2 regions of the Janthinobacterium sp. LPB2021202312-11-4 genome follow, and region 1 is predicted to be linked to the other one. Evidence: predicted binding sites of a transcription regulator. Region 1 holds the regulator's gene; the other holds the start of a gene.
What was found. Region 1 encodes FliA, which starts transcription of late flagellar genes. Its sites were predicted from a motif close to CTAAAGTTTNNNNNNNNNNNGCCGNTA; they were not measured.
Positions count from the first base shown of each region.

Region 2: the regulator FliA is predicted to act here: its motif matches at 9,040-9,066, upstream of motA (flagellar motor stator protein MotA).

Region 1 covers NZ_JBAGKV010000004.1:67,156-83,055, forward strand. The annotation lists gene V5E99_RS05755 (DUF6124 family protein) at 1-3, opposite strand, end outside; gene V5E99_RS05760 (hypothetical protein) at 446-1,144, shown strand; gene flhA (flagellar biosynthesis protein FlhA) at 1,485-3,614, shown strand; gene flhF (flagellar biosynthesis GTPase FlhF) at 3,626-4,960, shown strand; gene fleN (flagellar synthesis regulator FleN) at 5,077-5,907, shown strand; gene fliA (RNA polymerase sigma factor FliA) at 5,904-6,644, shown strand; gene V5E99_RS05785 (chemotaxis response regulator CheY) at 6,813-7,184, shown strand; gene V5E99_RS05790 (protein phosphatase CheZ) at 7,207-7,995, shown strand; gene V5E99_RS05795 (chemotaxis protein CheA) at 8,049-10,283, shown strand; gene V5E99_RS05800 (protein-glutamate methylesterase/protein-glutamine glutaminase) at 10,333-11,466, shown strand; gene V5E99_RS05805 (flagellar motor protein) at 11,466-12,206, shown strand; gene motD (flagellar motor protein MotD) at 12,222-13,112, shown strand; gene V5E99_RS05815 (ParA family protein) at 13,156-13,944, shown strand; gene V5E99_RS05820 (CheW domain-containing protein) at 14,060-14,953, shown strand; gene V5E99_RS05825 (chemotaxis protein CheW) at 15,041-15,526, shown strand; gene V5E99_RS05830 (DUF2802 domain-containing protein) at 15,527-15,900, shown strand, end outside.
Region 2 covers NZ_JBAGKV010000015.1:108,016-124,018, reverse strand. The annotation lists gene V5E99_RS17410 (AhpA/YtjB family protein) at 168-1,694, opposite strand; gene serB (phosphoserine phosphatase SerB) at 1,829-3,043, shown strand; gene V5E99_RS17400 (cyclic-di-GMP receptor FimW-related protein) at 3,149-4,936, opposite strand; gene V5E99_RS17395 (lectin OAA family protein) at 5,235-5,636, shown strand; gene asd (archaetidylserine decarboxylase) at 5,694-6,554, opposite strand; gene rhdA (thiosulfate sulfurtransferase) at 6,573-7,388, opposite strand; gene V5E99_RS17380 (HDOD domain-containing protein) at 7,431-8,969, opposite strand; gene motA (flagellar motor stator protein MotA) at 9,136-9,987, shown strand; gene motB (flagellar motor protein MotB) at 9,991-11,031, shown strand; gene V5E99_RS17365 (hypothetical protein) at 12,374-12,643, shown strand; gene rsgA (small ribosomal subunit biogenesis GTPase RsgA) at 12,801-13,832, opposite strand; gene orn (oligoribonuclease) at 13,940-14,482, shown strand; gene V5E99_RS17350 (trimeric intracellular cation channel family protein) at 14,658-15,269, shown strand; gene queG (tRNA epoxyqueuosine(34) reductase QueG) at 15,388-16,003, opposite strand, start outside.

The DNA of each region.
Region 1 (15,900 bases):
CATGGGCGAAATTCCAAGTCAGAAAAATGGAGCCATCACCCTCGCTACCAAACGAAGAGGTGGTGGCCATACGAAGGTTGGTAGACCGGTGACTTGAAAACCGGCGCGCCCGAAGACGCCCTGCGCATGGCCACCATAAACGCAGGCCAAAAAGCCACGCATCAGGCGCGCTATGCACGCAAGTCAAAATAACCGGGCTACCAAACCCGATCGCTGTTTTTCAGCGACCCGGAAACGATAAAACCCGGCCCTCAAGCGCACAAGCCGGCGGATTCTGGCGCAGCCGTAGGCCGCTACGCAAGAATGTGTAGGGCGAGAGAGTGTCTGGAGATGTCGCTTAAACATGCCCGTTTAAAATCAAAAGATCGGCGGGCCATCTGTCCGAAAACTGCCCTGACCTGTTAGTTCTGACAGTAGACGGCTGCCCCCTCAAGCGGTGTCATGGATGGACATTCATTCAGGTTGGGAGGGCATGATCATGGCAGAGCGTGAATACAGAAAACTTCAGGGCATGGCACTGGAGTTCGTCTCGGGAAGGCTCGAGGACAATCCTGGTGGGCGGTCCATCGGTTATACGGTCACGTTCGACATGACCCTGGACTTCACTCACTTTGTGCAAATGGCGAATGTTTATATTCCGGGCTATCTGAACAGCGCGGTAAATGCCATTCGGCCTGAACTGGATGGGTTGGCCTATCACTACGCCTACAACTACCTCTTTGATGCGGCCGGCAGTATTGGCGGCAATAAAGCACTGTTCGATATTTTCACCCGCCCCGGTTACTACATGGATGAGTGGTCGAACGGCGAGTTGGAGCAGCGTTACAGCAAGCCGCTATTTGAAGTGGTCGGTCAGAAGTTGAGAATCAAGGCCCACATGGACTTTCGCTTGACGGGTGGTTCACGGCAGATTGAAATCAGTGATTTGCCGGTGATTCGCTTTCAGTGGGCCCTCAATCTTCTGCAAGGTGGAGTGCAATTACCCGACTTGATCGCGCCGGAAACCAAAGTGGTGCTGATGTATGCCCATGAGGATTTTGTCGAGGTTGAAGGGCTGCAAATGTTCAGGGGGACGCGGTATATGAAAGGCAGCGAGCTCGGTTTCGGCGAAATTTCGCCGGGGCAGATTCTGACGGCGCAGTGACTGTGTCGGCTTGAACCTGTGGGGGGATTCAAGCCCTGCGGATCTGCGGCTCAAGAATGGGCAGGGTGAGAGAGTGTCTGGAGATGTCGCTTGAACATGCCTGTTTAAAATCAAAAGATCGCAGCCTTCGGCAGCTCCTACAGGTTGGGTTTACACCGCGGCATCGCGGATAACACCCGATCCCTGTAGGAGCTGCCGAAGGCTGCGATCTTTTGATCTTTATTCAACCTGCATAACCCTCTATTCCCCGTCCCGGCAAAAGTTGGAAGGCTTCTTGCAGTAGCCGCTCTGCGTCTGCTTCAGGCGTCAAAAGTTTGCTTTAAAGGAACGGGGAAAACCGGTGGATCGCTCTCAGTTAATCAACAGTGCCCGCGCTAACGTCGCCGACTTGAGTCGGGGCAATCTGGGTGTGCCGCTGTTGCTGCTGGTCATGCTGGCCATGATGATGTTGCCGGTGCCGCCGTTCCTGCTGGACGTGTTCTTCACGTTCAACATCGCCTTGTCGATCGTCGTGTTGCTGGTCTGCGTCTACGCCTTGCGACCGCTGGATTTCGCGGTGTTCCCGACGATTTTGCTGGTGGCGACGCTGATGCGCCTGGCGCTGAACGTGGCGTCCACGCGGGTGGTGATGCTCCACGGTCAGGAAGGCCACGCTGCTGCCGGTAAGGTGATCCAGGCCTTCGGTGAGGTGGTGATCGGCGGTAACTACGTGGTCGGTATCGTGGTGTTCGCGATTTTGATGATCATCAACTTCGTCGTCGTGACCAAGGGTGCCGGGCGGATTTCCGAGGTGAGCGCGCGCTTCACCCTCGACGCCATGCCCGGCAAGCAAATGGCCATCGACGCCGACCTCAACGCCGGCCTGATCGATCAAAACCAGGCCAAACTGCGCCGCATGGAAGTCGCCCAGGAAGCCGAGTTCTACGGTTCCATGGACGGTGCCAGCAAATTCGTGCGCGGTGACGCCATCGCCGGCCTGCTGATTCTGTTTATCAACCTGATCGGCGGCATGGCGGTCGGTATCTTCCAGCACGGCATGAGCTTCGGTGACGCCGGCAAGGTTTATGCGCTGCTGACCATCGGTGACGGTTTGGTGGCGCAATTGCCATCACTGTTGTTATCCACAGCAGCGGCGATCATGGTGACCCGTGCTTCCGGTTCGGAAGACATGGGCAAACAAATCGGCCGCCAGATGTTCGCCTCGCCCAAAGCGCTGGCCGTCGCGGCAGGTTTGATGGCGGTGATGGGCCTGGTGCCCGGCATGCCGCACTTCTCCTTTCTCAGCATGGCGGCCCTGGCAGGCGGCGGCGCTTACCTGTTCTGGAAGAAGCAGAACGTGGTCAAGGTCCAGGCCCTGCAAGAGGTCAAGCGTCAGCAAGAGCTGCTGCCATCCCCGGCCCGCGCCCAGGAAACCAAGGAATTGGGCTGGGATGACGTGACCCCGATCGACATGATCGGCCTGGAAGTGGGCTATCGCCTGATTCCGCTGGTGGACCGCAACCAGGGTGGTCAGTTGCTGGCGCGGATCAAGGGTGTGCGCAAGAAGCTGTCCCAGGACCTGGGCTTCCTGATGCCGACTGTGCACATTCGTGACAACCTTGACCTGGCGCCCAGCGCTTACCGTTTGACCTTGATGGGCGTGATCCTGGCCGAGGCCGAGATTTACCCGGATCGCGAGCTGGCGATCAACCCGGGGCAGGTCTACGGCACGCTCAATGGCATTACCGCCAAAGATCCGGCTTTTGGTCTGGAGGCGGTCTGGATCGAAATCAGCCAGCGTGCCCAGGCCCAGTCCCTCGGCTACACCGTGGTCGATGCCAGTACGGTAGTGGCAACCCACTTGAACCAGATTCTGTACAAGCACTCCAGTGAGCTGATTGGTCACGAAGAAGTGCAGCAACTCATGCAATTGCTGGCCAAAAGCTCGCCAAAACTGGCGGAAGAGCTGGTGCCGGGCGTGGTGTCGCTGTCGCAATTGCTCAAGGTGTTGCAGGCGCTGCTCGCCGAACAAGTGCCGGTTCGGGACATTCGCAGCATCGCCGAGGCCATCGCCAACAATGCCGCCAAGAGTCAAGATACTGCCGCGCTGGTGGCCGCCGTGCGCGTCGGCGTAAGCCGTGCAATCGTCCAAAGCATTGTAGGGACTGAGTCGGAGCTGCCAGTTATCACCTTGGAACCAAGGTTGGAACAAATATTGCTCAATAGTCTTCAGAAGGCAGGACAAGGCTCGGAAGAGGGCGTTCTGCTGGAGCCAAGCATGGCAGAGAAGCTGCAACGTTCGTTGATCGAAGCGGCGCAGCGTCAAGAGATGCAAGGTCAACCGGTGATTCTGCTGGTAGCCGGTCCGGTTCGCGCCATGTTGTCGCGCTTCGGCAGGCTGGCAGTCCCGGGTTTGCATGTGTTGGCTTATCAGGAAATCCCTGACAACAAGCAAGTGACCATCGTTGCGACAGTAGGGCCCAACGGCTGAGGTAGTGGTTTATGCAAGTTAAGCGTTTTTTCGCCGCCGATATGCGTCAGGCCATGAAACTGGTTCGTGATGAGCTGGGCGCTGATGCCGCCATTATTGGCAACCGCCGGATCGCCGGCGGTGTCGAGCTGACGGCTGCCCTGGATTACAAATTGTCGGCGCTGGCCCCGCGTGTTCCGAACATGGAACTCGAGGATGAGCTGCGCAAGACTCAGTCGCGTATCGTCACTGCCCAGGCCGAACTGAGCCTGCGGGGCGATGGCGAGACCGAAGGTGACAAGACCACCAATCGTCAGTTGTTCGCCGGCCTGCCGTTGACCGCTGCCGAGCCGCTGATCGAGCCAACTTACGAACAACCGCGCCGCGCCGCGCCGGCCCCTGCGCCAGCCGCTGGCGGTGTTGACCCGCGCGCTTTCGATTCGATGCGTTTCGAGCTCAACAGCCTGCGCGAACTGATGGAAGTGCAACTCGGCTCCCTGGCCTGGAATCAGCTGCAAGGCAGCCGTCCGGCCCAGGCGAACCTGTGGCGTCGCCTGCAACGCATCGGCTTGTCCGGTCCGTTGTCCCGCGACCTGCTGGCGATGATTACCGATATTGAAGAACCTCGTCAGGCCTGGCGCATGTTGCTGGCGCACCTGGCGCGGATGATCGCCACACCGGAAATCGAGCCACTGGAAGAGGGCGGCGTGATTGCCATGGTCGGCCCTGCCGGCATGGGCAAGACCACCACCCTGGCCAAGCTCGCGGCCCGTTACGTGCTCAAGTACGGCGCGCAAAACATTGCGCTGGTGAGCATGGACAGCTACCGCATCGGTGCCCAGGAACAACTCAAGACGTTGGGCCGGATTCTCAATGTGTCGGTGACCCATGTCGATCCGGGCCAGTCCCTGGTGCAGGCGCTGGACCCGTTGCTGCGCAAACGCGTGGTGCTGATCGATACCGCCGGCCTGCAAGCCAGCGATCCGGCGCTGCGCATGCAGCTCGAAAGCCTGGCCGGCCGTGGTATCAAGTCAAAAAATTATCTGGTCCTGGCAACCACCAGCCAGAAACAGGTTCTAACCGCCGCTTATCACAGTTACAAGCGCTGCGGGCTCGCTGGCTGCATCCTGACTAAACTGGATGAAACGGCAAGTCTGGGCGAGGTGTTGAGCCTCGCGATCAGTCATGAATTACCGGTGGCTTACCTCACCGATGGCCCGCGTATTCCAGATGATCTGCATCTGCCGCGGCGTCACCAGTTGGTCAGCCGCGCGGTCAGCGTGCAAATGCAGGAAGAACCCAGCGAAGAAGCCATGGCTGACATGTTCGCTGATATTTACCACAGCCCGACCAAGCAGGTTGGCTGAGGTATTAATGAACAGTTTTTGTACCTACATCGATGGTCTGCCATGCATTGTTCATTTGATGAACGCGCAGCCAGTAATGTGGCCTCCGTCTATGCAAGACAAGGTAAAGAAATAACATGGGCAGCATGCATCCCGTACAGGTGATCGCGGTGACCGGCGGCAAAGGTGGCGTCGGGAAGACTAACGTGTCAGTGAACTTGTCCCTGGCTCTAGCAGAGCTTGGCCGGCGCGTCATGCTGCTGGACGCCGATCTGGGGCTGGCGAACGTCGACGTTTTGCTGGGGCTGACGCCCAAACGTACCCTGGCCGACGTGATCGAAGGCCGCTGCGAGCTGCGCGACGTTCTGTTGCAGGGCCCGGGCGGTATCCGCATCGTGCCGGCCGCGTCCGGCACCCAGAGCATGGTTCATCTGAGCCCGGCGCAGCATGCCGGTCTGATCCAGGCGTTCAGCGATATCGGCGACAACCTCGACGTGCTGGTGATCGACACCGCTGCGGGTATTGGTGACTCGGTAGTCAGTTTTGTCCGCGCCGCCCAGGAAGTGTTGCTGGTGGTCTGCGACGAGCCGACCTCGATTACCGACGCCTACGCCCTGATCAAACTGCTGAATCGCGATTACGGCATGAACCGCTTCCGCGTCCTGGCCAACATGGCCCAGAGCCCGCAAGAAGGGCGCAACCTGTTCGCCAAGTTGACCAAGGTCACGGACCGCTTCCTCGACGTCGCCTTACAATACGTCGGTGCGGTGCCTTACGACGAAAGCGTGCGCAAGGCCGTGCAGAAGCAGCGTGCCGTCTACGAAGCCTTCCCGCGCTCCAAGTGCGCACTGGCGTTCAAGGCGATTGCACAAAAGGTCGATACCTGGCCGCTGCCGGCCAACCCGCGTGGGCACCTTGAGTTTTTCGTCGAGCGCCTCGTGCAACAGACCGCAGGGCCCGTCCTATGACAGCCAGTGGCTACAACCTCTACAAGAAGTCGGCACGTGACGCGCAGTACGAGCTGATCGAGCGTTACGCGCCACTGGTCAAACGCATTGCTTACCACTTACTGGCGCGTTTGCCGGCCAGTGTCCAGGTGGAAGACCTGATCCAGGCCGGGATGATTGGCCTGCTTGAAGTGTCGACCAAATACGACGCCAGCAAAGGCGCGAGTTTCGAAACGTATGCGGGCATTCGAATCCGCGGCGCGATGCTCGATGAAGTACGCAAGGGGGACTGGGCGCCACGTTCGGTCCACCGCAATACCCGCATGGTTAGCGACGCAATTCGCTCGATTGAAGCTAAAACCGGCCGTGATGCTAAAGATCACGAGGTTGCGGCCGAACTCCAATTGAGTCTCGACGATTATTACGGGATTTTGAACGATACCTTGGGCAGCCGCCTGTTCAGTTTCGACGACCTTTTGCAGGACGGCGAACACGAAGGGCTGCACGAGGATGGCGCCAGTGCTCATCTTGAGCCGTCACGCGATCTGGAAGATGAACGTTTCCAGGCCGCATTGGCGGACGCGATTGCCAATTTGCCGGAGCGTGAGCGACTGGTGTTGGCGCTGTACTACGACGAAGAGCTGAACCTCAAGGAAATCGGTGAAGTCCTTGGTGTCAGCGAATCGCGGGTCAGCCAGTTACACAGCCAGTGCGCGGCCCGTTTGCGGGGGCGTTTGGGGGAGTGGCGAGCGCGCTGAAGGCAGTGTGGGGACACTGCGAACGAGGCTGGTGTGGTGTTGAACTGCAGCGGTCTCGATCTGTTGTGCTCCAGACAGTCATTTGAGTGCTTTGCCGGATTGATTGAAATGGCGCGTCCAGGTGCTGGGCGCGTTTAAGACTGCTTGGAGGTCGAATTGGACAAGAACATGAAAATCCTCATCGTTGATGACTTCTCAACGATGCGGCGGATCATTAAAAACCTGTTGCGTGACCTTGGGTTCACCAACACGGTCGAGGCTGACGATGGCACCACTGCCATTCCGGTCCTCAACAGCGGCAGCATCGACTTTCTGGTAACGGACTGGAACATGCCGGGCATGACCGGTATCGATCTGCTGCGCCACGTGCGCGCCGATGAAAAACTCAAGCATTTGCCAGTGTTGATGGTGACTGCTGAAGCCAAGCGCGAACAGATCATCGAAGCAGCCCAGGCCGGCGTGAACGGCTATGTGGTCAAACCCTTCACGGCCCAGGCGTTGAAAGAAAAAATCGAGAAGATTTTCGAACGCATCGGTTGAGCAACTGAGCCACGGGGGAGCTATGGAGCATAAAGAATCTTCACAGGGCGATTTTGAGTCGACCCTGAAAAAACACGCGGTCGAACTGGTCGAAAGCCTTGAAAAAGGCAGGTTTGGCGACGCTGTGCAACTGATCCATGAGCTCAATCAGACCCGTGACCGCGGCCTGTACCAGGAAGTGGGCAAGCTCACTCGCGAGCTGCATAGCGCGATCGTCAATTTTCAGATTGACCCGCACATGCCGCAAGCCGAGGAAGTCTCGCAAATCACGGACGCCACCGAGCGTCTGGGTTATGTGGTCAAGCTGACCGAGGCCGCAGCCAACCGCACCATGGACCTGGTGGAAAACGCCACGCCGCTGGTCAATGCCCTGAGCGTCGAAGCCCAGGCATTGAGCACCGACTGGGGTCGGTTCATGCGTCGCGAAGTCGGGGCTGAAGAGTTCCGCGAACTGGCCCGGCGGGTCGACGGTTTCCTGACACGCAGCAGCGATGACAATCGCGTGGTGTCGGCCAACCTCAACGACATTCTGCTGGCTCAGGATTACCAGGACCTCACCGGTCAAGTGATCAAGCGTGTGACCCAATTGGTCACCGAAGTTGAAAGCAACCTGCTCAAGCTCGTGCTCATGGCCAGTCAGGTAGACCGCTTTGCGGGTATCGAACATGACCGTGAAGCGATGCTGGCTGAAAAAGATCCGCAAAAACATCTCTCGCAGGGTGAAGGTCCGCAGATTCATGCCGATAAAAGAGAAGATGTTGTGTCCGGTCAGGACGATGTGGACGATTTGTTATCCAGCCTGGGATTTTAGAGTTTTAGAACTTCAGGTTTTTTAGGTTTTTAGACCTTAGGAGCACCCCCTTAATGAGCTTCGGCGCCGATGAAGAGATCCTTCAGGATTTCCTGGTTGAGGCCGGCGAGATTCTAGAGCAACTGTCCGAACAACTGGTCGAGCTGGAAAGCCGACCGGATGATGCGGATTTGCTCAATGCAATTTTTCGCGGTTTTCACACTGTAAAAGGGGGCGCCGGCTTCCTCCAGCTCAATGAGCTGGTGGAGTGCTGTCACATCGCCGAGAACGTGTTCGACATCCTGCGCAAGGGTGAACGACGCGTCGACTCGGAACTGATGGACGTGGTTCTCGAAGCGCTGGATGCGGTGAACGGCATGTTCACCGAAGTCCGCGAACGCAGCCCGATCACGGCTGCCACTCCGGAATTGCTTGCAGCCTTGGCCCGTCTGGCCGAGCCGAAAGGGGCCGATGAAGCAGCCCCGGTTGCCGAAGTGGTGGAAGAACCGGTCGCTGAAAGCGAATCGGGCGACATTACCGATAACGAATTCGAACAACTGCTGGACTCGCTGAACGCCGTCAAGGCTCAGGCCGAGGCCCCGGTGGCTGCTCCTGCCGCTGCGACCGGCGATGCGGCCGCCAGCGACGAAATCACCGATGCCGAGTTCGAGTCGTTGCTCGATCAACTGCACGGCAAAGGCCAGTTCGCGGTGGATGCGGTGGCAGCACCTGCTGCACCGGCCGCCCCGAAAGCCGCCGGCGACAGCTCGGACATCACTGACGACGAATTCGAAGCACTGCTGGATCAATTGCATGGCAAGGGCAACTTTGCCGTGGACGCGCTGGAATCGGCCATTGCTTCGGCACCGGTTCCTGCGGCGCCGACCGCTAAAGCGGCTGGCGGTGATCTGATCTCCGATCACGAATTCGAATCGCTGCTCGACGAATTGCACGGCAAAGGCAAGTTCACCGAAGTCGGCACCGGCGCAGTGGTTTCTGCGCCTGTCGCCAAGGCCCCGGCCGCGGCACCCAAGCCTGTGGCCAAAGCGCCCGAGCCGAAAGCCGAAGCGCCAAAACCGGCAGCGGCACCGGCTCGCGCCGCGCCATCGGCTCCGCCAGCGGAAAAACCGGCCAGCGAAGCCGAGACCACCGTGCGGGTCGATACCGCGCGTCTCGACGAAATCATGAACATGGTCGGCGAACTGGTACTGGTGCGTAACCGCTTGGTCCGTCTGGGTCTCAACAGCGGCGACGAAGCCATGTCCAAGGCTGTGTCGAACCTCGACGTGGTCACCGCCGACCTGCAAACCGCGGTCATGAAGACCCGGATGCAACCGATCAAGAAGGTCTTCGGGCGCTTCCCGCGTCTGGTTCGCGACCTGGCTCGTCAGCTCAAGAAAGAGATCAACCTGGAGCTGGTCGGCGAAGAAACCGACCTCGACAAGAACCTCGTCGAGGCCTTGGCCGACCCGCTGGTCCACTTGGTGCGCAACTCGGTCGACCACGGTATCGAAGAGCCGGCCGAACGCGAAGCGATGGGCAAGCCGCGCAGCGGCAAGGTGATTCTGTCCGCCGAACAGGAAGGCGACCACATCCTGCTGTCCATCTCCGATGACGGCAAGGGCATGGACGCGGATGTCCTGCGCGGTATCGCGGTCAAGAAAGGCCTGATGGACAAGGATGCGGCGGATCGTCTCAGCGAGACGGATTGCTTCAACCTGATCTTCGCACCGGGCTTCTCGACCAAAACCGAGATCTCCGACGTGTCGGGTCGTGGCGTGGGCATGGACGTGGTGAAAACCAAAATCGCCCAGCTCAACGGCACCATCAACATCTACTCGACCAAGGGCAAGGGCTCGAAGATCGTCATCAAGGTGCCTCTGACCTTGGCGATCATGCCGACGCTGATGGTCATGCTCGGCAACCAGGCGTTTGCGTTCCCGCTGGTGAACGTCAACGAGATCTTCCACCTCGACCTGTCGCGCACCAACGTGGTGGACGGCCAGGAAGTGGTGATCGTGCGGGACAAGGCACTGCCCTTGTTCTACCTCAAACGCTGGCTGGTCAGTTCTGCCGCTCACGAAGAGCAGCGCGAGGGCCATGTGGTGATCCTGTCGGTGGGCACTCAGCGGATCGGCTTTGTCGTCGATCAACTGGTGGGCCAGGAAGAAGTGGTCATCAAGCCATTGGGCAAAATGCTCCAGGGAACCCCGGGCATGTCCGGCGCCACCATCACGGGTGACGGCCGCATCGCGCTGATTCTCGATGTCCCGAGCATGCTCAAGCGTTACGCCGCACGGCGTATTTGATTCTGCCGCAGCGGGGCGACAACGCCCCGCGGCGTCTAACGGAGTGTTTATGGTAGTCAAAGTCCTGGTGGTGGACGATTCGGGGTTTTTCCGCCGCCGCGTCTCGGAAATTCTTTCAGCGGATTCGAATATCCAGGTTGTCGGTACGGCGACCAACGGAAAAGAGGCGATCGATCAGGCGCTGGCCCTCAAGCCAGACGTGATCACCATGGACTACGAGATGCCGATGATGGATGGCATCACGGCCGTGCGGCATATCATGCAGCGCTGCCCGACTCCGGTCTTGATGTTCTCCTCGCTGACGCACGAAGGCGCCCGGGTCACCCTGGATGCGCTGGACGCCGGTGCGGTGGACTTCCTGCCGAAGAATTTCGAAGACATCTCCCGCAACCCGGAGAAGGTCAAGCAACTGCTGTGCGAGAAGATTCTGAGTATTTCGCGCAGTAACCGTCGCGCCAACACCTACAGCGCTCCGGCCCCGATCGCCGCTCCAGCCCCGACGCCTGCGCCTTCGAGCGTCAGCAGTTACGGCAGCAGCGCACCTGCGCGTCCGGCACCGGCGCCAATGCCGAGCCGTGCGCCGGTGTCTTCGGGCCCGTCGTCGCCGGCGCCAAAACGCAAAGCCTACAAACTGGTCGCCATCGGTACATCCACCGGCGGCCCGGTTGCCCTGCAACGGGTCTTGACCCAGTTGCCGGCCAACTTCCCGGCGCCGATCGTGTTGATCCAGCACATGCCGGCGGCCTTCACCAAGGCCTTCGCCGAGCGTCTGGACAAGCTGTGCCGCATCAGCGTCAAGGAAGCCGAGGATGGCGACATCCTGCGTCCTGGCCTGGCGCTGTTGGCACCGGGCGGCAAGCAAATGATGATCGATGGCCGTGGCGCGGTGAAAATCCTGCCGGGCGACGAGCGTCTGAACTACAAGCCGTGCGTGGACATCACGTTCGGTTCGGCAGCCAAGTCCTACGGCGACAAAGTTCTGGCGGTCGTACTGACCGGCATGGGCGCCGACGGTCGTGAAGGCGCGCGCCTGCTCAAACAGGGCGGCAGTGCGATCTGGGCCCAGGATGAAGCCAGTTGCGTGATCTACGGCATGCCGATGGCCATCGTCAAAGCCGACCTCGCCGACGCGATTTACAGCCTGGACGACATCGGCAAGCACTTGGTTGAGGCCTGTATCTGATGGATGTACTCAGCCTTATCGGGATCATCATGGCGTTCGTCGCCATCATTGGCGGCAACTACCTTGAAGGCGGTCACCTCGGCGCACTGGCCAACGGCCCGGCCGCGTTGATCGTGCTCGGTGGCACCATCGGTGCGGCGCTGTTGCAATCGCCGATGAGCGCTTTCAAGCGCGCCATGCAGATCCTTGCCTGGATTCTGTTTCCACCTCGCGTGGATCTGGCCGGTGGCGTTGATCGCGTGGTGAACTGGAGCCTGACCGCTCGCAAGGAAGGTCTGCTCGGGTTGGAAGGGGTGGCGGACGCCGAACCGGACAACTACTCGCGCAAAGGCCTGCAATTGCTGGTGGACGGCGCCGAGCCGGAAGCGATTCGCAGCATCCTGGAAGTGGATTTCTACACCCAGGAAAGCCGCGACCTCGAAGCCGCCAGAGTCTTCGAAAGCATGGGCGGTTATGCGCCGACCATCGGCATCATCGGTGCGGTGATGGGCCTGATTCACGTCATGGGCAACCTGGGTGATCCGTCGCAACTGGGTAACGGCATTGCCGTCGCTTTCGTCGCGACCATCTACGGTGTGGCCAGTGCCAACCTGGTGCTGCTGCCGGTCGCGGCCAAGCTCAAGTCCATCGCGTTGCGTCAGTCGCGTTATCGCGAAATGTTGTTGGAAGGGATTCTGTCGATCGCCGAAGGTGAAAACCCTCGCTCTATTGAGTTGAAGCTTCAGGGCTTCATGGATTGATGGGGGTAATGGAATATGGCTCGTCGCCGGCAACCTGAAGAGCATGTAAACCATGAACGCTGGCTGGTTTCCTACGCCGACTTCATCACCTTGCTGTTTGCGTTCTTCGTGGTCATGTACTCGATCTCTTCGATCAACGAAGGCAAGTACAAGGTCATTTCGGAAGCGTTGATTGGGGTGTTCACCGACTCGGATCGCGCCGTCAAGCCGATCCCCGTCGGTGAAGAGCGGCCGATGACGGTGACCCCGGCCAAGCCGCTGGTCAAGGACGCCGAGCAGGTTGACGCCGGCATCGCCGGGGCCAGTGACCCGCTCAAAAGCATCGCCGATGACATCAGCGCCGCGTTCGGCGATTTGATCAGCTCCAACCAGATGACCGTGCGCGGCAATGAGTTGTGGGTCGAGATCGAGCTCAATTCCAGCCTGTTGTTCGGCAGCGGCGATGCCATGCCCAGCGACATGGCGTTCAGCATCATCGATAAAGTTGCGGCGATTCTGAAACCGTTCGACAACCCGATCCACGTCGAAGGCTTTACCGACGATCAACCGATCCGCACGGCGCAGTACCCGACCAACTGGGAGCTGTCCTCGGCCCGCTCGGCGAGCATCGTGCGCATGTTGGCGATGCAGGGTGTGAACCCCGGGCGCCTGGCGTCAGTGGGTTACGGTGAGTTCCAGCCGGTGGCCAACAACGCCACCGCCGAAGGCCGGGCGCGCAACCGTCGGGTGGTGTTGGTGGTTTCACGAAATCTCGATGTACGTCGCAGCCTCACGGGCACCGGAACCGCCAATGCGAAACCGGACGCTGCGTTGAAGCGTGCTGGCACACAAACTGCACCGACCCCGGTCAAGTCGCCGGTACGAGAGAGCGCCGTCAATTCTCTGTCACCCGCATTAATACGTTGAGCTATTTCTCGGTCGGCCTTATCGACCGGGAGGAACAATCCGAATGAGAGTCTGGGCAGTTGCCAATCAAAAGGGTGGTGTTGGTAAAACCACTTCCTCTATCGCTTTAGCCGGGTTGCTGGCCGAGGCGGGCAAGCGCGTGGTCATTGTCGATCTCGACCCGCACGGCTCGATGACCAGCTATTTCGGTTATGACCCCGACACCCTGGAACACAGCAGCTACGACCTGTTCCTGCACAAGGGCAGCGTGCCGCAAGGCTTGCCCGGTCAGTTGTTGATGCCTACCAGTCACGAAAACATTTCCCTGCTGCCGTCGAGCACCGCGCTGGCGACCCTTGAGCGTCAGTCGCCAGGGCAAAGTGGCCTGGGCCTGGTGATCGCCAAGAGTCTGGCGCAGTTGTGGCAAGACTTCGATTACGCAGTGATCGACAGCCCGCCCTTGCTCGGTGTGCTGATGGTCAACGCCTTGGCCGCGAGCCAGCAATTGGTGATCCCGGTGCAGACCGAGCACCTGGCCGTCAAAGGCCTGGAACGCATGGTCAACACGTTGGCGATGATCAACCGTTCGCGTAAGCAGGCGTTGCCGTTCTGCATCGTGCCGACCCTGTTCGACCGCCGGACCCAGGCCTCCCTCGGAACCCTGCGGGTGCTGCGCGACAAGTACCCGGAAGAAATCTGGCAAGGCTACATCCCGGTAGACACCCGTATGCGCGATGCGAGTCGGGCCGGCGTGACGCCTTCGCAGTTCGACGGCAAGAGCCGTGGCGTACTCGCCTATCGCGCGCTGCTCAAGCACCTGCTGGCCGCACAACTTGTCCCGGCGGTGGCCTGATGAACCCAATCCCCGTAGGAGCTCCCGCAGGCTGCGATCTTTTGATCTTGCTTTGTGGCGTCCTTGAAACAGCCAAAAGATCGCAGCCTTCGGCAGCTCCTACGCAGGTGCGCGCATGAACAGGCCGGTGAAGGTTACTTCGCGCCCACAACTCGCGCTCCAGTCTTATCTGGACAACTTGCTGATGGAGGCGACGGAAGAGTTGCCGCTGGAAGTCGAGGCGGTTGCTGATGTCGTCGCGGTGGTTGAAACGGTCCGAGTCGAAGCGGCACTGGATGAGTTTCAAGCGGCGGTGCTCGAAGAGCAGGCCCGTGACGCGCGTCCAGCGGTTGCCGCGCCAGCGATTGCGCCGGTTGTTGCGCCTGTCGTTACAAAAACGCCTGTCGCGTTGATCGAGGCCCCGGCACCTATCCTGGCACCGGTCTCGACCATCGCACCATTGCTGCAAGCCCTGGTGCCGCCGGTGGTGGAAGTTCATCTGCCGCCGAGCAACACGCCGCCACCGGTGGAAACCGATGGCCGTCCGTCCTGGGCTGCCGAGCCGTTCGAATGCCTGCTGTTCGACGTCGCCGGGCTGACCCTGGCCGTGCCGCTGGTGTGCCTAGGCTCGATTTATTCCCTGGCCGGCCATGAGCTGACGCCGCTGTTCGGTCAGCCGGAATGGTTCCTCGGGATTCTGCCGAGCCAGGCCGGCAACCTCAAAGTGCTGGATACCGCACGCTGGGTCATGCCTGACCGCTATCGCGATGATTTCCGCCAGGGCCTGCAATACGTGATTTCGGTGCAGGGCTACGAGTGGGGGCTGGCGGTGCATCAGGTCAGCCGCTCGTTGCGCCTGGACCCGAACGAAATCAAATGGAGAAGTCACCGAGGTCAGCGGCCATGGCTCGCCGGCACGGTGATTGAGCACATGTGCGCCTTGCTGGACGTTGCCGCGCTGGCCGAGTTGATCGCCAGCGGCGGGGCAAAGCACATGGGCGGCAGTAAGCCGCTACACAAATCGACATAGCAGCCGACATAACAAGTACGCGACGGCATTGTTGAATGCCGCCAACAGAACACACACCGCCAGAAGCGGTTTTTCGAGGGGTCAGGTATGAGTAATCACGCGACGAATGCAAAGGGTTCTGAAGATCCGATCCTGCAATGGGTGACCTTCAAACTGGACAACGAAACCTACGGCATCAACGTGATGCGCGTTCAGGAAGTCCTGCGTTACACCGAAATCGCCCCGGTCCCGGGTGCCCCGAGCTACGTGCTGGGCATCATCAACCTGCGCGGTAACGTGGTCACCGTGATCGACACCCGTCAGCGCTTCGGCCTGATGAACGCCGAGATCAGCGACAACACCCGTATCGTCATCATCGAAGCCGACAAGCAAGTGGTCGGGATCATGGTCGACAGCGTCGCCGAAGTGGTTTACCTGCGTCAGTCGGAAATCGAGACCGCGCCGAACGTCGGTAACGAAGAATCGGCCAAGTTCATTCAGGGCGTGTGCAACAAGAACAACGAACTCCTCATCCTGGTCGAACTGGACAAGATGATGAGCGAAGAAGAATGGTCGGATCTGGAGAACATCTGATTGATTCTTGAGGTTGCAGTCATTGTCCTGTTCCTGTTTTGGGCAGGCACGCTGGCGATGTTTCTGGCGTACATCCGTGGCCAGCGGCTGATCGCCGCGCAACAGGCCGAGGGCGATGCGCTGCGCGATCAGCGCATCAAGGACCTGGGCAAGCGCGTCGACAACTACCAGAGCGGCAACGTGCGCATGGGCGAAGACCTGCACGAATTGCGCGCGGTAGTCGGGCCGTTGCCGGACAAACTCGCCCAACTGGAACAGCGCGACCCGTCGAGCCTGTCGTTTGCCCAAGCGGCGCGATTGGTCGGGATGGGCGCCACCGTTGATGAGCTGACTCAGTCTTGCGGTTTGACCCAGGCTGAGGCGGAGTTGATGCG
Region 2 (16,003 bases), on a different contig from region 1:
GTGCCTGTCCTGGCCTCTTCGCGGGCAAGCCTCGCTCCTACGGGTTATCTGTTTGCCCGCCACCTACCCTGTAGGAGCGAGGCTTGCCCGCGAAGAGGCCGGGACAGGCAATAAAAAGCCCGCAGACGAGTGATCATCTGCGGGCTCTGATGTTGCTGTCTTAAGGCTTACGCCCGGCGTTCGTGCATCCGCGCCAGTTGCCGTTCCAGCATCGACGGATAAGGCTCCATCAACCGCTCTACACAGCAAGCGCCTTCAGGGCTGGCAATCGGTCGAATCCGCGCACGCTGACGGATCAGTGCGTCGTCGCCGATCTTGCGCTCCACCAGCAGCAGGTTGCGGCTGTGTTGCGACAGGGCCAGGGCGTCCTGGGCCGACTCGGTCAGCAGCAGGTCGATCTGGCTCAGGCCGAACAACCCGTCGCCCAAGGTCAGGCCCAACTGCAATTGCAGGGTGATGCCGCTGTCGGCGACCTCGATCTGCAACTGATGGCCCAGGGCACGTAGCAACTCACCGCAGCAAATCGCGTTGGTCAGGTAATCGTCGCCGCTGTCTTCGGTGTGGAACAGCATCAGCGTGCTGCCATCGTTCAGTGTGTGCAGTTCGCTCTGATACAGCGAGGCGGCCTGATCGAGGCAATCACGGTAGCGCTTGAGCAGTTCTTCCAGGCGCGTCCGGGGCAGGCGACGCAGTTGATCCTGAGCCCCCAGTTGCACGGCCAGGACCGCGCTGTGCTGTGGCACATTCGAGATCAGCGGTTTTGCTGCCGGCATCGGCGCCTGGTCTGCCGACTCATCGCGCAGGTCGGCAAACGCGTCATCGTCGTCATCATCTTCGACGGTGCTGACACTGCGCTTTGGCGCAGGCTTGAGGCCGGCCACAGGCTTGGTTTCGTCGAAACTCGGGTCCCGCAGATTGCGCACTTCGAAGGCCGGATCAGCCTCCTCGTCGTAATCGACATCGTCGAATTCAGGTTCTGGCTCAGGCTCAGGTTCAACACGCTCCGGAGCGAAGTTGGCGTGCAGCTGACGGGCCAGGTCGCCGATCTCATCCTGGCGCTCGGTGGCCGGGGTGTATTCGTCGATATTGCGCAGCCAGACCCGCAATTGCAGCAGCGGCGTGGAGATGTGCCGACCCAGGCGCAGGCTCAAGGCCAGGGACAGGGCCAGCAGAATCGCACTCAGGATGCCCATGCTTTGCAGGCTGATGGTCATCGGCTGCTGGAACTGATCCATGTCCAGGCTGATGCGCAGTTGCCCGGCGGTCACGTCCTGGAAGGTGATCTTGCTCTCATACATGCCCTCGGCTTCGCCCAACAGGCTGTGCTTGGGACGCTGACCGGACTCGGCGAGGATGCGGTTATCCACGCTGTAGATGGCGGCATGGGCCACCAGCTTGTTTTTGGTCAGGTTGTTGAGCAGCACGTTGAGGCTGAGGATGTCGTTGGACACCAACAGCTCCGTGGCCGAGGTAGCGGTCTGCGTGGTCAGGCTTTCGCCCAGCGCATCCGCCTGCTCGTGCATGGCCTGCTTGAACTGCAAACCCATCACACAGGCATAGATCACCAGGGCCAGAGCGACCAGGATCACGTTATGGCTGGCAATGCGCAATGCAATCGGTACACGGCGGTGGCGCAGTGCACGGAAGATCAGCAGGAAGAAGTTATCGGTTTTTACTGGCGTGGGCCGGTTCACTGAGCTCGGCTCTTTTGTCCGTGAAGTTGACGCGCAGTATAGCGACAGGCCCTAGACCGGCAAAGCGCTGACGGTGCCCGATGGTCACTGAAAGTGGGTAGAATGCGGTTTTTTTCCACCTGCGGGGGTGCGCCTTGCGCGAAATCGTCCTGATAAACATCACGGGAGTCGACCGTCCGGGTCTGACTGCGGCCATTACCGGCGTTCTGGCCCAGGGTGGTGTGAACATTCTCGACATTGGTCAGGCGGTGATCCACGACACCCTGTCGTTCGGCATCCTGGTTGAAATCCCTGACACCGAGCAGGGCAAGTCGGTGCTCAAGGACATCCTATTCAAAGGCTACGAGCTCGATCAGCAAGTGCGTTTCACGCCGGTGTCCGAAGAGGATTACCAGCAGTGGGTCGGCAACCAGGGCAAAAAACGCCACATCGTGACCCTGCTGACCCGCAAAGTGACTGCGGGCCAATTGCAGGCCGTGAGCTCGATCACCGCCAAATACGGTTTGAACATCGACCATATCGATCGTTTGTCCGGGCGCATGCCGCTGGATACCCCGGCGGACAAGGGCAAGGGCTGCATCGAGTTCTCCGTGCGCGGTGAAGCGGCCGATCCCCAGGCCCTGCGCGCCGAATTCCTCAGCGTTGCACAGGAATTGAACGTCGATATCGCCTTCCAGGAAGATTCGCTGTTCCGTCGCAACCGTCGTCTGGCGGTGTTCGACATGGACTCGACGCTGATCGAAGCCGAAGTCATCGACGAACTGGCCAAAGCGGCCGGCGTGGGTGACCAAGTCTCTGAAATCACTGAGCGGGCGATGGCCGGTGAACTGGATTTCCGCGCCAGCTTCAAGGAACGTCTGGCCTTGCTCAAAGGCCTGGACGTCAGTGTGCTGGATTCGATCGGCGCCTCGCTGCGCCTGACCGAAGGTGCCGAAACCCTGTTCGCCGAGCTCAAGCGCCTGGGCTACAAGACGGCAATCCTGTCTGGCGGTTTCTCCTACTTCGCCAAGCAATTGCAGGCCAAACTCGGCATCGACTACGTGTTCGCCAACGAACTGGAAGTGGTGGACGGCAAGGTCACGGGCGTGGCGGTCGAGCCGATTGTCGATGCCCAGCGCAAAGCGGATTTGCTGAGAGAACTGGCCCACAAGGAAGGTTTGCGTCTGGAGCAGACCATTGCGGTCGGCGACGGCGCCAACGACTTGCCGATGCTGGCGATTGCCGGGCTGGGCGTGGCGTTCCGCGCCAAACCATTGGTTAAGCAGTCGGCGAAACAGGCCATCTCCACCCTTGGGCTGGATGGTGTGCTGTATTTGCTGGGCTTTCGGGATCGTGACGGGCAGCTCTGATTAAAGAGCGAAGATCAAAAGATCGCAGCCTTCGGCAGCTCCTACAGGGTTTTTCGTAACCCGTAGGAGCTGCCGAAGGCTGCGATCTTTTGCTTTAAGGCTTTGCTAAAGCGATTTCCACAATGAATCAAAATCCTCTTCTTCACTGACAACGCCGTTCCCCGTGGCGATTTCATTCTTGCTCGCCTCCAGCGACCGATACGCAAACTGGTTAAAACTGTTGGTACTCGACACCCGCCGATCCAGCCCGGCGCGACGTTCCTGACCGTTGGTGTTGATCAGCACTTTGTTGCCTTCCTGAAACGGCAGGCGCGGGGCGAGCAGGGTGGCCGGCAGGTCAATCGCGCTGATGGCCGGCAGCAGCAAGCCACGCAAATACTGACTGTGATCGTCGCGAGTTCGGACCAATTGCAGACCGCAAGGCTCGGCGTACGGTGCGACTTGCTCAATCCCCATTTGCGTACCGCCACCGCGCACCTGACGAATCCAGCGCACCACCGCGATGCTCCAGCCCTGACCGGCAAAGTCTTCGACACCGACCATTTCACCCGCCTGTAATTCGGCCGGCACCGCACCCGGCCACGCCAGGCAATAACCGCCAGGGCTGTGATTGATCACCGGCAGGGCATAGGTCGGGAAATGCTGATTGCGGTCGCCGGCCTCGTGGCTGTCGTCGTTCTGTAGCGTCGGGTATTCGATTTCTTCGTAAGGCAGCAATGTGTCGGCATTGCTGTTGGGCGCGGCGTCGAACGCCTGGCTCCAGTTGTCTTTGCCTCCCGTCGGGGCCGTCGCCGCAAACTGCGCGAGCCGCCCGGCGGGGTTCTTCAGGATGTCGCTGAACGAGCGTTGCCCGCCCAGATAAAAGTGCAGCGCGCTCATGCCCACGCACAGCGTCAACGTGCCATTGCTGGCGGTGCGCTGGAAACTGCGCTCGGCGGCCTGACCCCACGCGGCGTGCAGGTGCTGCAACGTATCGAGGTTGAGGCCGGTCGGTACGGGCAACGTGGAGGTGCCGTCACCCAGGTTCAGCAGATGAGCTTCGATGGCCGCCACCAGTGGCTGCGGGTCAATCCCGAGCAAACTTGCTTGCTGTTCGGCGCGGAACTTGGCGCGATAACGCGGCCCGGTGTCGAGGTCTGGCGCAATGGCGAACAGTTCATTGCCGGATTTGCCGGGTTGCAGCTTGATCCATTTGCTCCAGGGTTCCAGCACTTCGGCGAGCCGGGCGATCTGGTTCTGGCGCAGTTGATTGCAACGTGAAGCGCCCATCAGCAGGGCGGCCACGTAGGTGTTTTCGATGCTCAGGTCCTGGGTCTGGCTGGCCAGTTCATCGCGCACGCTCAGGTGCTGCAATCGATACTCGCAGCCAATCCGGTACAACTGATGCAGCTCCAGCCAAACGCCTTCCGGCACCGGGCAATAGAGTTGAGTGGCGCGAACCAGCGGGCCGTTCAGGCAATGGATTGCCCGTTGCAGTGCCTGGGTCAGCAGCGGCGCGCGGTCCTTGCTGAAACGCGGGGCGATGCGCATCACGATCTGCTTGTAGCCAATCGCCAAATGGCTTTGCAGTGCCTGGCAGAGGTTGGCGATCTTGCGCGAGCGCTCGTCGAGGACAATCGCCTGGTGCAGGAAATGCCGCTCCAGGTGTTTGCAGACGTAATACACCTCGGGTCGCAGCAATTCGAGCAATTGCAGGCGATTGTCGCTGGGTGTCAGCAATTGATTGAGTTCGCTCAAGCCTTGATACAACTGGCGAGCGGTTTCGCCAATGTTGGCTTTGGGCAGGTTGGCGATCCAGCGCTTGAGGTCACGCGGGGTGGTTTCGCAGAACGACAGGCGCAACTGTGTCGGGATCGGTGCACGCAGCAATAGCGCAGGATTGGTCTCATTCATGCCGTGAAAAAACTCCGACCGGGAAATGGGCAGTGAATGACCTGACTGTAGCACCTATGCCACGCGCAGGTACGTTCGCCCCGTAGGAGCTGCCGAAGGCTGCGATCTTTTGACTTTGATTTCAAGATCAAAAGATCGCAGCCTTCGGCAGCTCCTACGGGGGCGACCGTTTGTCTGTGAATTGGGTGGCGCATTGGGCGCCGACTAATCTGACACTCGTGCGACTGGATACGCACGGTCGCATGGCCTGCTGCCTACGCAGAGCAAGTCTCTTCGTAACTTCAAGGAGATGAGGTTCATGTCTAAATACGTAGTGGCAAATCAATGGGGCGGTAGTTCGGCACCCTGGCATCCGGGCGGAGACTGGGTGTTAGGCGCACGGGACAACCAGAACGTGGTCGCGATCGAGATCAAGTCGGGCGATGGCGGCAAGAGTTTCACCGGCACCATGACGTATGCGGGTGAAGGTCCCATTGGCTTCAAGGCTCAGCGCACGGGCCAGAACCAGTACAACGTTGAAAATCAGTGGGGCGGCAACGATGCCCCGTGGCATCCGGGTGGAAAATGGGTCATCGGAGGCCGGGATAATCAGAACGTTGTGGCGTTGAGCGTGACCTCCAGTGATGGAGGGAAAAACCTCAGTGGCACCAATACCTACGCCAACGAAGGGCCGATCGGCTTCCGTGGACAGATAGAGTAACGGCACCACCGAGTGGTCTCCGCCCCTTCGAAGACGTTCGAAAGGGCGGATCAGTGGTCAGGTTTTCGGCAGGCCCATGCCCTGGCCCATCTGCACCGGCGTACCGGCCGCCAGTTCTTCGGCCCACTTGACCTGATCCGGCCCGAACAGCACGACCGCTGTCGAACCCAATTTGAAACGACCCAGCTCCGCACCTTTTTCCAGGTGGATCGGCGCACGGGCGGCTTCGTCGTAGCGGAAGGTTTTGAGCTCGCGTTTCGGCGGCGTAACCAGCCCGGCCCACACGGTTTCAATCGACGCCACAATCATCGCGCCCACCAGCACCACGGCCATTGGCCCGCGTTCGGTGTCGAAAATGCACGCCACACGCTCGTTGCGGGCGAACAGTTCCGGGACGTTTTCGGCGGTGGTCTGGTTGACCGAGAAGATCCGGCCCGGAATGTAGACCATTTCGCGCAGGGTGCCGGCCAGCGGCATGTGCACGCGGTGGTAGTCCTTCGGCGACAGGTAAATGGTGGCGAAGTCGCCGCCCATGAACGGCGCGGCATTCGCCGCGTCACCGCCGAGCAATTCCAGCACGCTGAAGCTGTGGCCCTTGGCCTGGAACACGCGACCGTGTTCGATCGGGCCGAGTTGGCTGACCGCACCGTCGGCCGGGCTGAGGATCGCGCCCGGGGTTTCGTCCAGCGGCCGCGCGCCGTCTTTCAAGGCGCGGGTGAAGAACGCGTTGAAGTGCTCGTAGGCGGTCAGGTCTTCAACCAGCGCCTGGGACATGTCCACTTGATAACGCTTGGCAAACCATGCCGTGAAGGCGTTTTTGAACCAGCGCACGCGGCATTCGGCAATGCAGCCGGCCAGTCGCGAGAGCAAGTGATGGGGCAGCAGGTATTGGCTGAGGATAAACAAACGCTTATTCATTAACGGTCCTTAAAAACCTTAAATCTCTACGGGGGTGTCGGGGTGGTTGCCCCATTCGCCCCAGGAGCCGGCGTAGCCTTTGACCCGCGGATAACCGAGGGATTTGGCCACCAGATAGGTGAAGCCAGAACGGTGGTGGGTCTGGCAGTGGGTGATGATTTCTTTGTCTTTGGTGATGCCGAGCTGTTCGAGGATCTGCGGCATGTCGCGGCGGATGCGCAGGTTGCGCGCCTGATCCATGCCGGCGGTCCATTCGAAATTGACCGCGCCGGGGATGTGCCCGGCCTTGGCCGCCAGCACTTTTTCGCCGGAATACTCCAGCGGCCCACGGGCGTCCCAGATCGCCAGGTCCGCAGCGCCGAGACGGCTTTGCAGGTACTCGCGGGTGGCGGTGGGTTCGTCGTGCAGCTTCAACGAAACCGGGCCGCCGACCGGGGCCGGGACCTGAATCGACATCGGCAAGCCCTCTGCCAGCCAGGCCGGCAGGCCGCCGTCGAGGTAGTGGTAGTTCTTGTGGCCGATGACATCCAGCAGCCAGATGAAGCGCCCGGCCCAACCACCACCTTCGTCGTCATAAACGACATAGACCGCGTCGGGGTTGTGGCCCAGTTCGCCGAACAACGCTTCAAGTGCCGCTTGCGGCGGCATCAGGCCCGGCGCCGGCGCCTGGCCGAGTTGCGTGCGTTTCGGATCGACGAAGCGTGCGCCGGGCAGATGCCCTTCGGTGTAACGGGCGCTGCTGGTCAGGTCCACGAGGATCAGATCGCGGGCGTCGAGACGCGGGAGCAAGTCGCTCGGCTCGATGACCAGCGGCAAGCCAGAGAAGTCAGACATGTGAGGTCTCCAGGGCACAAAGGGAGGGATTGTAGCGCAGCATCATTGGCCGCGGCTGCTAAAGGTACTCAGGGCTTTTTCGATGCACTGCGCGGTTTTGCCGAAGGCCTGCACGGTGATTTCCGAAAACGGCCCGCCACCCTGATCCGCCACGACAATCATGATCACCCGGCCATTATTGACCAGCGAGCGCAGCAGCAAATGTTCGCCGCCGAACTGCGAGCGCAGGCCAGCGGGCAGCAGGGCCGAGAACTGGGCGTTATTGGCCGGCGTTATGCGCACCTGGGCCTGTTGCGAGAGCAGGCGTTGCAACACGCTGCTCTGGCTGACCAGGAAGTTCAGGCCCGCCGCTTCTTTGGCCAGCCCGGCGGTTTGATGCACCCGCAGATTGGCGTGGGTGCGGTCGGCCATCAGGATCATCACCCGGCGCATGCCGCAGTCGACCAGCGCATCCCGGGCCGACGTGGTCAGGTGCATGGCGTTGGTGAAGCGGCTCGGCTCCACCAGCAACTCGGCACATTGCTTGCGCCATTTCGTCAGGTCTTCGGCGGTGGGCGCCGGGGCCGGCAGCAAACCGGCGTGAATGTGGTGAGTGCCCCACGGCCAGAGCAGCGAAACGGCCGGGTGCCAGAGGTCCGGCATGGCGTGATGGCGGGCGCTGTTGGCGGCCTGTTGGTGCAATTGTTGTTGCACCTCGTCCATCGGCATTTGCAGGTACAGGCTGGTCAGGTACTGCCAGCGTTGACTGTGCGGACTGTCCCAGGCCTGTTGCGCCGACAGCGCCAGGCCGTTGGCCAGCAGCACGGTATTGGCCGGCTGATTGAGCCAGCGACGCAGGGTCGGGTCGTCGTCGAGACGATTTTGCTGGCGCAGCGGGTGATCGCTGTCCCGGGCAATGCGCAGGACTTTCACCAGCTCCCGTTGCTCGTTGAGCAGCAGCCGATAACCCTGTTGCACCCAGTTCGGCAGGCGCCAGATGTCTACCAAGGCCAGGCAGATGTTCAGCAGGCGCACGCCGAACAACTGCTTTTCGACCTTGCGCGCCGACTCGCCTTTATGAATGACTCGCAGCTCCCATTCTTCGAGCAATTGCGGATGGGTCAGCGCCATCGGCCACAGCGGCGAGAGAAACAGCAGGCTGCCCCAATGGATGTCCTGCCACAGCCGCGCCAGTCGACTGGCGAAAAAACCGTTGGCCTGTTGTGTTGCGTGCTGGCTGATCATTTGCAACTGACGCAGGGCCAGCGGGATCTCGGACTGGGGGTGCGCGGGCAGGCGGGCGAGCAATTCTTCGGCGCGCTTCAAACCGAGGCGATTGAGCGCCACTTCGAGATTTTCCGCAGGCTCGGTCATGCTGCCATGGGTGTGGCGGTTGGCCTCGCGAATCACGCTCAAGGCCAGGGCCGGGCTGTCCTGAATCAGGTCGGCGATGTCGCGCAACGAGCTGCGGTTATTGCGAATGGCAGAGCAGACACGGTCGTGACTCTCTTGCGGAACCGGCAGGCGCACGCCATCGAGAAGCTTGACCCAGCCTTCAAGAGTGGTCGGTTTTTGGGTTGGAACGTTCGTTTCGTAAGCCATGGCTGGACAGGATCATCATTGGCTGTAAACACGCCCGGCGCGGGCTAAATTGGCTTTTCGCCTGAACTGGCTATAGTCTGGCGCAGTTTTGCCGATAAGTAGAAGAAGAGATTTTTTAACTTCCGAATATGACCTTGAACCCGACTCAGTAAGTACTCTCCTACCTATGGCTAAAATTATCGGCATCATCGTCGTATTCGCGAGCGTGCTCGGCGGATACGTGCTCTCCCACGGCAAGATTGCCGCCCTGATCCAGCCCTTCGAGGTGATGATCATCGGTGGTGCGGCCCTTGGCGCATTCCTGCAGGCCAACCCCGGTTACATGACCATGCACGTGCTCAAGAAATCCTTGGGCATGTTCAGTTCGCGCTTTAGCCACACCTTCTACCTCGAAGTGCTGGGCCTGATCTACGAGATCCTCAACAAGAGCCGCCGCGAAGGCATGATGGCCATTGAAGGCGACATCGAAGATGCCTCGGCCAGCCCGATCTTCGCCAAGTACCCGTCGGTGATCAAAGACGAACGCATGACCGCGTTCATCTGCGACTACTTGCGCATCATGTCCTCCGGCAACATGGCGCCCCATGAGCTGGAGGGCCTGTTCGACATGGAGCTCTACAGCCTCAAGGAAGACCTGGAACACCCCTCCCACGCGGTGAACGGTATCGCCGACGCCATGCCCGGCTTCGGTATCGTGGCGGCGGTATTGGGGATCGTGGTGACCATGGCCTCCCTGGGCGAAGGCGATCAGAAGGCCATTGGTATGCACGTGGGTGCGGCACTGGTCGGGACCTTCTTCGGTATTCTCGCGGCGTACGGTTTCTTCGGTCCGCTGGCCCACTCCCTGGCCCACGATGCCAAGGAAGAACTGAACGTCTACGAAGCCATCAAAGCCTCGCTGGTCGCCTCGGCGTCCGGCATGCCGCCATCGCTGGCGGTGGAGTTCGGGCGCAAGGTTCTGTATCCGGCGCACCGTCCTAGCTTCGCTGAGCTGGAACAAGCGGTTCGCGGTCGTTAAGTCATGGAAAATAACCAGCCGATAATCATCAAGCGCGTCAAGCGCATCGCCGGCGGGCATCACGGGGGCGCCTGGAAAATCGCCTTCGCTGACTTCGCGACGGCGATGATGGCGTTCTTCCTGGTGTTGTGGCTGCTGTCCACCGCCACGCCGGAACAGAAGATCGCCATCGCCGGTTACTTCAAAGACCCGGTCGGCTTCTCCGAAAGCGGCACGCCGTACATCATCGACCTGGGCGGCACGCCGACCCTGGCGCCGGAGAACACCCTCAACCCCGAGGTGAAATCCCAGCCGCAGCCGGACAAAGTGACCGTCGACACCGATCAGGTCGAAGGCATGGCCGAGCAGGTCGAGAAAGAACGCCTGGAACTGCTGCTGCAAGAACTGCAAAACAAGGTCGAAGAAAATCCGCAACTGCAGAAGTTCAAGGACCAGATCCTGTTCGAGATCACGCCGAACGGCTTGCGCATCCAGATCATGGACGCAGACAACCGGCCGATGTTCGACTCGGGCTCGGCGCGTCTGAAGCCGTACTTCGAAGACATCCTGCTGGCCATGGCCGACACCATTAAAGCGGTGCCGAACAAGATCAGCATCAGCGGCCACACCGACGCCAAGCCGTACACCGGCACCGGTGATTTCGGTAACTGGGAATTGTCGGCCAACCGTGCCAACGCGGCTCGCCGCGCCTTGGTGGCCGGTAGTTATCCGGACTCGCAGGTGGCGCGGGTGGTCGGTTATGCCTCGTCGGCGTTGTTCGATCGGGAGCATCCGTTTAACCCGGTCAACCGTCGTATCGACATCGTCGTGCTGACCAAGAAGGCCCAGGCCGCCATCGAAGGTTCGCAAGGTGCAGAACCGACGCCGACACCGGGGCAGGGCGCTCCGGGTGAGGCACCGCCAGCACCGGCCGACCCGAATGCCTTGCCGGCGGACAAACAACCGGTGCCGGCCCATGAGCTTCGCGAGCGGTTGAATCTGTTCGAGGATGCGGCGCCGAAGCCGGGTGATCCGGCCAAACCGGCAGAACCGCCGAAGAAGTAAGGCACAACAATCAAGCCGACAGCGATGTCGGCTTTTTTGTGGGGTTTTCATTTTCAGCGTGGGCACGATCCCTGTAGGAGCGAGGCTTGCCCGCGAAGACGGCTTGGTAGCCGACCCATCTTTTGCAGATGTACATCGAACACTTTGTGCGAGCTTGCTCGCGATGGCTTTGTGTCAGGCGGCGGAGATTTTAAGGCTGGTGTACATATCCATTCCTGCGGTAACGGCCGCCTAGGGTTTCGCTCTTACAGCGAGTCACTTTGGAAAAGCCCCAAAGTAACCAAAGCGCTCTTGCCCCTGTCGTTCGGTGCCTCGCCCAGGCTCGGCATGCCCTCGCTCCGGTCCTGCTCCGTGGGCCCGCCGCCATCGGCCATTCATGGCCGGGGGCGGCTAACCCGGCATCCTTGCCGGGTTGCCCACTACGCAGAACCTCCACTCGGCCTCTCGAGGGGGCGTGCACCGCAACCGCACCGCGAGGCGGCCTGAGAGCCGACCTGACTGCGGGGCGCGCGTTCTCCTGATCCATTTTCAGCGTGGGCACAGTCCCTGTGGGAGCGGGCTTGCTCGCGAAGGCGGCCTGGTAGCCGACCTGTCTCTTGCAGATGTGCACCGATCAAATTGTGGGAGCGAGCTTGCTCGCGAATGCTTTTTGTCAGGCGACGAGGATTGTGAGGGTGGTGTACATATCCATTCCTGCGGTAACGGCCGCCTAGGGTTTCGCTCTTACAGCGAGTCACTTTGGAAAAGCCCCAAAGTAACCAAAGCGCTCTTGCCCCTTTCGTTCGGTGCCTCGCCCAGGCTCGGCATGCCCTCGCTCCGGTCCTGCTCCGTGGGCCCGCCGCCATCGGCCATCCATGGCCGGGGGCGGCTAACCCGGCCTCCATGCCGGGTTGCCCACTACGCAGAACCTCCACTCGGCCTCTCGAGGGGGCGTGTACCGCAACCACACCCCGAGGCGGCCTGAGAGCCGACCTGACTGCGGGGCGCGCGTTCTCCTGATCCATTTTCAGCGTGGGCACGACCCCTGTAGGAGCGAGGCTTGCCCGCGAAGACGGCTTGGTAGCCGACCCATCTTTTGCAGATGTACATCGATCGAGGTGGGAGCGAGCCTGCTCGCGAAGGCGGCCTGATAGCCGACCTGATGTTTGGGGTGTGTGTTTTCCTGTTGGAAGCGGTTTGCTGGTGAGATTGGGAGTTGTAGGAACGGTCTGAAATTGCGTTCCGGGGTTCTCAGTCGTGCAGGCTTCTGCCTATAGTTTCGCCATCGCCGACAAGTTGGTGATCGACTTTAGCCGGTCGAAATTCAGATGAACCTTTCGACAATCAACGGAGTTTTGACCCCATGGCTAAGTACCACCCGCTCCAAGGCAATTTCAGCGTCGGCCCGACGCTGTACATCGACACCGAAGCTAAAGTTTCCGACCTCCTCGAAACCGCCACCCACCGAATCAAAGCCGCCCGCAATCTGCTCAACAGCGTCACCTGCCTGTGCATCAAAGACGCCGAAGGTCACGACCTGGAGCATTTCGCCAATGCTGCGCATATGTTGATTCAGGATGGCTGTGACGCCTTGGATGCGTTGGGTTGGAAGCTGGAAAAAGCAGTGCTATGAAAACCAGAAAGCCGCGAGATGATCGCGGCTTTTTGGTGTGGCACTTAAACCCCTGTGGGAGCGGGCTTGCTCGCGAAAGCGGTAGGTCAGTCAACGGTGATGTTGAAGCTGATGGCCCCTTCGCGAGCAAGCTCGCTCCCACAGGTTTTGTGGCGGTCTAGTAACTGGTTTCCGGCAGGCTGGCGATGATCGACCGATAGCTATTCATCCGCTGCTGCTGCACACGCCCGTCTTCCAACGCCTTGAGCAGTGCACATCCCGGTTCACGATCATGTTTGCAGTCGCGGAAGCGGCAAGTACCGATCAAATCATTGAACTCGATGAAACCCGCTTCAACGTCGGCACGGCTGACGTGGCCCAGGCCGAATTCGCGGATGCCCGGGGAGTCGATCAGTTCGCCGCCGCCCGGGAAGTGGAACAGTCGCGCGGTGGTCGTGGTGTGCGTGCCCTGGCCGGACAGTTCGGACAACGGGCCGACGCGGGTTTCGACTTCCGGCAGCAGGCTGTTGACCAGCGACGATTTACCGACGCCGGACTGACCAACGAACACGCTGATGCGCCCGTCCAGTTGCTCCTGCAATTGCTCCATGCCGTTGCCGTGGTGGGCCGACACTTCCAGCACCGGGTAGCCGAGCGTGCGGTAGACCGCGAGCAAGGCATTCAGGGCCGGGGCGTTCTGTTCGTCGATCAGGTCGAATTTGTTGAGCAGCAACAGCGGACGAATCCCGGCGTGCTCAGCAGCGACCAGATAACGGTCGATCAGGTTGGCGTGGGGCTCGGGCAGCGGGGCGAAGACGATGACGATCATGTCGACGTTGGCCGCTACGGGTTTGAGCTGGCCACGGCTGTCCGGGCGGCAGAGTTCAGTTTTGCGCGGCAGTTGCGCCACGATCACACCGATGCCCTGGTTGCCGGCACGCCAGACCACCTGATCGCCGGTCACCAGCGCGGGCAGGTTGGCGCGCAAGTGGCAGCGGAACACCTGGCCGGCCAAATCGCCATCGAGGGCTTCGACTTCGACCTGCACACCGAAGTGCGCGATCACAAGGCCCGTCTGTTCCGGACCCAGGTCGCCGCCCTCAAGTGCCTCGACAGCCGAGGACTCGCGTTTGGCGGCGCGGGCAGCGCGTTCGCCCTGAATCTTTTCGATGCGCCAGTTTTGACGACGATTGAGTTGGCGTTTGGCCATGGGTGTTCCGTATCAAGAATGCAGCGATTAGGTAAAACGGCCGCGAGTTTAGCACGCCCCGCGACTTGCCTAGGCTAAACTGCGCAGCATTGCCTAGGAGCCGACACATGCAAAACCCGCAGAATCTGATCTGGATCGACCTGGAAATGACCGGTCTGAACCCTGATACCGACGTCATCATCGAGATGGCGACCATTGTCACCGACAGTGACCTGAACACTTTGGCTGAAGGCCCGGTGATCGCCATTCATCACAGCGACGCGATCCTCGCGGGCATGGACGAGTGGAACACCCGTCAACACGGCGGTTCGGGCCTGACTCAACGGGTTCGCGACAGCCGCATCAGCATGGCCGAAGCCGAAGCCGAGACCATCGCCTTCCTGGAAAAATGGGTGCCGAAGGGCAAGTCGCCGATCTGTGGCAACAGCATCTGCCAGGACCGTCGCTTCCTTTATACGCACATGAAAGCCCTGGAAAGCTACTTCCACTACCGCAACCTCGACGTGTCGACCCTCAAAGAGTTGGCCGCACGCTGGGCGCCGGACGTGCGCGACAGCTTCAAAAAGGGCAGCACGCACCTGGCCCTGGACGACATCCGCGAATCGATCGCCGAGCTGCAGCACTACCGCAAGCATTTCATCAAGTTCTGACGTTAGAACACGACCCCCGTAGGAGCTGCCGCAGGCTGCGATCTTTTGATCTTGAAAATCAAAATCAAAAGATCGCAGCCTGCGGCAGCTCCTACGGGGGTCTCGTTTCGGCTGCCCTCTTTTGGTGCCGCCGCGAAATGGCTAGACTGCGCGCCTTCCTGCCAGGACCGCCACCATGTTGCTGATGCTCTACCTGATCGCCATTACCGCCGAAGCCATGACCGGTGCCCTGTCCGCTGGCCGTCGCGGCATGGACTGGTTTGGCGTGGTGTTGATCGCCTGCGTTACGGCATTGGGCGGCGGCTCGGTGCGCGACGTACTGCTCGGCCATTACCCGCTGACGTGGGTCAAACACCCGGAATACCTGGTGTTGACCTCGGTCGCGGCGATGTTCACGGTCTTCGCCGCCCGCTGGATGCGTCACTTGCGTTCGCTGTTCCTGGTGCTCGACGCCGTGGGCCTGGTGGCGTTCACGCTAATCGGCTGCATGACCGCCCTGGAAATGGGCCACGGCATGCTGGTGGCGTCCGTCAGCGGCGTGATCACCGGAGTGTTTGGCGGCATCCTGCGCGACATCTTTTGCAACGACATCCCGCTGATCTTCCGTCGTGAGCTCTACGCCAGCGTCTCGTTCGCGGCGGCATGGTGCTACATGCTCTGCATTTATCTGCAATTACCCGGCGAGCAGGCGATTTTGATCACGCTATTCGGTGGCTTCTTGCTGCGATTGCTGGCGATCCGCTTTCACTGGGAAATGCCAAAATTCGTCTACAACGACGAAGCCTGAACCACGCCCAGCCCCCGCAGGACTGTATGACTGTAGGAGCTGTCGAGTAAAACGAGGCTGCGATCTTTTGACCTTGTTTTTAAGATCAAGATCAAAAGATCGCAGCCTTCGGCAGCTCCTACGCCACGCCGTGTTGTTTCAGGGCCCACTCGACATGTTCACGGACCAATTCCGACGGGTATTCCCTGCGCGCCTTCAACGCCTCCAACACCGGAATACTCGACGGCGCATTGCCCAGCCCGACTGCCAAATTGCGCAACCAACGCTCATAACCGGCCCGGCGTAACGGCGAACCTTCGGTGCTGCTGAGAAACCGCTCCTCGTCCCACATGAACAGTTCTGCCAGTTCAGCGTTGTCCAGGTTATGCCGTGGCTTGAAATCGCTTTCCCCGGACGGACGGGCGAAGCGGTTCCACGGGCAGACGATCTGGCAGTCGTCGCAGCCGAACACCCGGTTGCCGATCAACGGTCGCAAGTCTTCCGGGATCGCACTTTTCAGTTCGATGGTCAGGTAGGAAATGCAGCGCCGGGCGTCGAGCACATAAGGGCCGACGAAGGCGTTGGTCGGGCAAATGTCCAGGCACGCGGTGCAGCGGCCGCAGTGTTCGGTGCTGTGGGGCGGGTCTTCGGGCAGCGGCAGGTCAACAAAGAGTTCGCTGAGGAAGAAGTAACTGCCAGCCTTGCGATTCAAGACCAGGGTGTTTTTGCCGATCCAGCCAAGACCGGCCTTCTCG